2 regions of the Peribacillus sp. P4_D6 genome follow, and region 1 is predicted to be linked to the other one. Evidence: riboswitches for the same ligand, from Rfam matches in the RefSeq annotation. Region 1 holds a riboswitch; the other holds the start of a gene.

Region 1 (3,139 bases):
TTGCGAAAAAAATAAAACGGGTTTTCGGGGAAGTACTGTTGGAGCGTTTGATCAGCCTGCATCCAGCAGCTAAAGAGGAAGCATTCCGCATGTATATGCACGCCTTCCTGACATCGGCGATTTTAGGGGTGATTACTGAGTGGCTGGAGAACTGCGAAGAACAAACGGCGGAAGAAATGGCGAAAATCCATTTTAAAATCTTGAACTTCATCAGCCAATTGCGCACATTCATCCAATGAACGATTTTAGTTGGAGATACCTATTCCGCACAAAAGAATGGAAGGGGATTTCCAGGATACCAATGCATTTTTTAATGTCATCGCTTCTCCACCTTTGACTGTACAATAAAAAACCCCGTCCCCAAGGAACGAGACCAATTTGCGATGCCCCCCATTCATACCCAACAATCCTCGGCTGCTCTCGGTAAGTGGTCATTTCATTTTACTTTTCTCTGCTTCACGTCCACATTAGTAGTTACTAAATTTTAACATCTAAGGTTCAATACTGTAAATAACGCAAAAAAACTCATTAAATATAATGAGTTTAAAAGCAAAACAAGATATGGATTTTTCGCTCACCGTTCCTGGATAAAGCACAGGGATTACAATAATTGAATACCGCTATGAATGTTGGAATCAGTTGATTTACCTTGGGGAAAACAGTTTTAAAAACGGATTCTTTTTCTTATCCGTTATCCTTAATTCATTCATGATGATTTGATCCTCATGATCGGCTATCCATTTCCTTAGTGCATCTTTATCCTGGCATTGTGTTAAATATGTTTGGCCACCCTTGCCTGTAGCATTAATAACATATCTATTGAACGTCTTCTCCATAATTGCCCGCCTTTTTAATAAAATGTATTGAATTTAACTAATAATGTACTGCTTTTTCCTTTATCTTTTACAAAAGAAACATAATATATCTATTACAAATTTCGATTGGCAATAGCATGTTCTGCTTGAAATTATTGAATAAAGTATATCGATGCCGGTTATCATAATTGGATTAATCGAACCTATCATAATGTGCCAACTAATATTTGTCAATACGTTTTTTTAATGTAAATAAAACGTAAATTTTCAGTTTTATTAAAGAAATATTTTTTTACGATTTAGGGGTTTACAACTGCTAAATGATGGGAGTAGAATACGTTTATCAATTTAATGCATTTCGGCCAAAACTCATTATAAATGAGTACGGAGGACCCAATCATTTGGGGTTAATTCTGCCTTGCAGAAGGGATGAGATCAGCTCTTTCGCCATCCTACCCGTCAGCTAACTTCGTCGGCTAAAGCGAAGGAGGTCATAGGACCGCCTATTTCGGGAGCCTTTTTTGCACGCTTTTTGTGGCAATAGAGCTATTCGATGTTTTCGCAGGTCTTTTTATTATGCCTTTAAACAGATTAGAAAGAGATTGTTGATTAAAAGTCATACAGTAGGGATGATCATTTGAGAATGACAAAAAATTTATTGGATCCGCCAAAAATACTTGTACTCGGCTTCGCCATCCTGATACTTATCGGGGCCTATTTATTGACCCTGCCGATTTCCACGGAAAATGGCCATGGTCTTTCTTTTCTGGATGCTTTATTCACCTCGACTTCCGCTACATGTGTAACAGGACTGGTCGTTGTGGATACGGGATCGACCTTCACCACTTTTGGTGAGTTGGTCATCTTAACACTGATTCAGGTAGGCGGATTAGGGTTCATGACATTTGCGACGTTTTTCTTTTTATTATTAGGCAAAAAGATTTCTTTAAAAGGGAGGTTAGTTCTGCAGGAGTCGTTAAATAATCTATCCATGGCGGGTGTAGTCAGATTAGTGAAACGGCTTTTAATTTTCACGGCCATCATTGAAGGCATGGGTGCCCTTATCTTATCGATTCGCTTTTCTTTTGACATGCCAACCGGCAAGGCGATCTATTACGGTGTTTTTCATTCCGTCTCGAATTTCAATAATGCCGGCTTTGATTTAATGGGGGAATTCAGGAGTTTGACCCCATATGTATCGGATCCATTCGTAACCCTTACCGTTGCCTTCCTCATCACGTTTGGCGGGATAGGCTTTATCGTGATGAATGAACTATACGAATATCGGAATACACATCGTTTATCCGTACATACGAAGATCGTTCTGACGACTAGCTTGACCCTTACGATTGCCGGCGCGATTTTAATCTTTTTATTCGAGTACGGCAATGCCAAGACATTGCAGCCTTTATCTTTCATGGGTAAAATGCTGTCGTCTTTATTTCAATCGGTATCACCACGGACGGCAGGCTCCAACACTCTGAATATCCCTGATTTAACTCAGCCTGCATTACTGCTCATCATTTTCTTGATGTTCGTTGGGGCATCACCCGGATCGACTGGCGGCGGGATTAAAACGACAACATTGGCGACGATTGTCGGAACGGTTTGGTCACAGATCAAAGGTAAGGGTGATGTGGTCTTGTTCCGTCACCGCATCGTGAGTGAAACGATCTTTAAAGCATTATCCGTTACGTTCATTGGTGTATTCATGGTTTCCATCATCTCCATTCTGCTGACCATCACTGAAAGCGGAACTGATTTCTTGATGATTTTGTTCGAAGCCACTTCAGCATTCGCCACCGTGGGACTTTCAATGGGTTTGACCCCGGAATTATCACCGGTTGGCCGGATGCTCATCATTTTCACGATGTTTGCAGGCCGTGTTGGCCCTTTGACTTTGGCCTTTGCTATCGCCATGAGGCGCAAGCCAGATCCGTTCCGACGTCCAAAAGGGAAAATCATGATTGGATAATAATGAATGAAGGAGTGTAAAAGATGGGAAAACGACAATACGCCGTAATAGGTTTAGGCAGATTCGGAACCAGTGTGGCCCATAGATTATATACGGCAGGCCAAGAGGTTTTGGGTATTGATGTGAACGAGGAAAGAGTCGAGAATGCGGAACTGAACGTTACCCATGCCGTCATGGCGGATACGACCGAAGAAGAGACATTGAAAGCAATCGGAATCCGTAATTTCGATTGTGTCATCGTAGCCATCGGAAATGACATGCAATCGAGCATTTTAACTACCTTGCTTTTAAAAGAGCTTGGGATCAAAAAGGTCATTGCCAAGGCACTTAATAAAAATCACGGTCAGGT
Region 2 (3,139 bases), on a different contig from region 1:
GGCCGCTTCCCTTTTTGCTGATGCTTCCCCAGCGCAAAATAACCGACATTAGCTTTGAAACAAATCAACGTATTTTAAAGCCGGAAGGTAGTTTCATTTCACAACAGATGACCTTCTGGGCCGAGAGGAAATGATTTGGTTTTGAGGTAAACAAGATGAAAGGCTTTATGAATTTGGGGGTATTTTGACATCCGGGAAGACGCGCCAAGATTGTAGTATCCTCCATAAAACAATTCAACTTGAAGTGCTTGAGTATCTCTAAGGAAGCAGAGTTTACAGTCATCGAGAAATAAGAAAGCGCTATTTCATTCAAAAAAATAAATAAAAAAATCCAGAGTGACATTTCACTCTGGATTTTTTATATTAAGAAACTTGCTCTAACTCTTTTTTGGAAGGAGGGTTGAATTGACCTTCCCATTTAGAGATGACGATTGCCGCAAGTGAATTACCGATAACGTTTACCACTGTACGTCCCATATCAAGAATACGGTCGATACCGGCAATAAATGCTAGACCTTCAATAGGAATACCGACAGTTCCCAATGTCGCTAAAAGAACTACGAAAGATACACCCGGTACACCCGCAATTCCCTTGGACGTGATCATTAACACTAGCATCAGCGTAATTTGCTCATACGCGCTTAAATCGATTCCGTACATTTGAGCGATGAAGATAGCTGCTAACGCTTGGTATAATGTAGAACCATCAAGGTTAAAGGAGTATCCAGTCGGAATAACAAATGTAGCAATATGTTTTGGACATCCCGCTTTCTCCATTTTTTCCATGAGTTTCGGAAGAACCGCTTCTGAACTTGCAGTAGAGAAAGCAAGAATCAATTCTTCTTTTAGAAGTTTAATCAGCGTAAAGATATTGAATCCGACAAATTTCGCAATAAGACCAAGAATGACTATTACAAAGAAAATCATTGTTCCGTATACAGAAAGCGCTAACTTTCCTAGCGGAATTAAAGATTCCAAACCGAACTTGGAGATCGTCACACCGATTAGTGCAAATACACCGATAGGAGCGAATTTCATGACCATGTTAGTTAGGTAGAACATTCCTTCAGCTGTACCTTGGAAGAAGCGGAATACTGGTTTACCCTTTTCACCGATGGCTGCAATACTAAGCCCAAACAACACGGAGAAGAAAATGATCGCTAGCATATCGCCTTGTACCATAGCTTGAACTGGATTGGATGGTACAATGTGAACGAGTGTATCCACGAACGATTCATGCTGCTTAGTTTCTGCTGTATCAACATACGTAGAAATATCAGTTTGTTCCAGCTTATCCATATTCACACCAGCACCAGGCTGGATGATATTCGCTGAAATTAAACCAACAGCAATCGCTATCATAGTTACGACAACAAAGTATGATAATGATTTAGCACCTAGTTTACCTACCGCTTTCAAATCACCTACACCAGCAACTGCAACGATAAGGCTTGAAACGATGATCGGCACTACAATCATTTTAATCATTCGTAGGAAAATGTCTCCGAATGGCTGTAAAAAGTTTTGGGCCGTCTCATTACCATAAAAAATGGCACCAACGATAATCCCTAGAATTAAACCAATGAAAATTTGGCTAGCTAAACTTAGTTTGAATTTCTTCATTTACTTTCCTCACCTTCCATAAAGTCTTTGATGCAAAAACATTTTTGTCTCGGTAAGGGAAACAAGATACTAATAAAAGAAAGTAATTTTTCTTTTTTGAAAAACTCTGTCTTTACGCCGAAAAAAAAGACACTTCATGTGTCGATTTCTTATAGGCGTGAATATTCACACATGTTCCCTTGAAGACGCTGACGAGGTTAGCTGTCGGGTTAGGATTGGAAACACAAAAAGCCCTTTCATTTCTGAATTCACCCCTAGCGGATAAAATCCACAAAAATGGGTCCCCCGTTCTTGGAATAAGATTAAGCGAGTTAACTTATAATAAAATATTATACTAAAAATGATAATCTGTAAATATTTATTCGCATCCGTTCTAGAAAAAGGTCTTTAAATATGTCTGAATATTCTGTATTAATAGCTATTCTATCTATAATTACGCTTCCCGATTTTTAATCACTTAAGTTATATTGATATAATTAATAAATAATTTGACATCACCTCTCTTGTGAAAAAAGCGGTTATTTTTCCAGAATGCCAAGTAACAGGTATCTTACTTTTTCCCTAGAGGTGAATTTTTTATAAGTTCCAGCTTTCACTTTTTCAAATTGAATCGGGGTAATAAAATAAGAATGGTTCTTCACTGCCACATTCGGCTTCAGGAGGATGACGTCACCTACAGACGGTCCCTTTATGATTTCCTGCTTCCCTTCAGCCTTAAGACCTTTTGTAATGTAATGTTTATCCACATGGCCTTTATTCGTCAACTTGTAAATATATGGATGCTTTTGGTATTGTACCGCCTCTATCGGTATGGAGGGTACACCGGCTTTCTCATTGGTTATTACAGTAAGGTTCACTTTCGATCCCACCAACAGAGGTTCCGTTTCTTCGCCTTCCGGTTCGATTAAAGCCTGAAATGGAAATCTGTTATCTTTTTTTAATGATGGCTCTTCTGCGGGATAGGAATGGATACGGCCTATCGTCCCTTTCAATGCCTTTTTTGAATCAGAGGAACTTGCTTTTATAGTCATGCCCACTTCAGCCTTTTTCATTTCCTCTCCGGAGAAATACCCTTCAATTGCCATATTTGTAGAAACGATGGATATAATGGGATTATCAAGGTTTTTATTGATATTTTTAACGACACCATCAGCCTCGCTCGTCGTCACAATTGCACTGGACTGCTCCTCAATCGAACTTAATTTAGCGTCAAGCATTTTCACTTTTTCATCCAACCTGTTTTTTTCTAGTTCCTGCTTGTACATTTCTTGCTCAATGTTACTTTTAATAAGGTCTGAAGAGCTTGTCGTTATATCAATATTCAAGTTTTTTTCCACCGATTCATCAATTGCAGCTTCAGGTTCACTGGTCAAGGTCCCCTGATAAGACCTCAACTTCCCTATGTATTCCTCAATCCCTGCCCTTTCCCCCTCAGCTGCCGTTTTCTCCGCTTCCAAACTCGCTTTAAGCGCATCAAGTTCGGTCGCCGTATACTCAAACAACGAGGAGCCAGCCG

Evidence for each region. Region 1 has a riboswitch for cyclic di-AMP ahead of AC1DVB_RS04980 (TrkH family potassium uptake protein). Riboswitches for the same ligand answer to the same signal wherever they lie in the genome.
Region 2: another riboswitch for cyclic di-AMP. It lies ahead of AC1DVB_RS13780 (cation:dicarboxylate symporter family transporter); the one in region 1 lies ahead of AC1DVB_RS04980 (TrkH family potassium uptake protein).

Annotation. Positions count from the first base shown of each region.
Region 1 covers NZ_JBFUIQ010000008.1:32,504-35,642, reverse strand. Annotated here, with positions in the region: gene AC1DVB_RS04990 (TetR/AcrR family transcriptional regulator) at 1-239, shown strand, start outside; gene AC1DVB_RS04985 (hypothetical protein) at 645-836, opposite strand; cyclic di-AMP (ydaO/yuaA leader) riboswitch at 1,166-1,308, shown strand; gene AC1DVB_RS04980 (TrkH family potassium uptake protein) at 1,459-2,790, shown strand; gene AC1DVB_RS04975 (potassium channel family protein) at 2,814-3,139, shown strand, end outside.
Region 2 covers NZ_JBFUIQ010000038.1:24,546-27,684, forward strand. Annotated here, with positions in the region: gene AC1DVB_RS13780 (cation:dicarboxylate symporter family transporter) at 364-1,623, opposite strand; cyclic di-AMP (ydaO/yuaA leader) riboswitch at 1,795-1,942, opposite strand; gene AC1DVB_RS13785 (efflux RND transporter periplasmic adaptor subunit) at 2,142-3,139, opposite strand, start outside.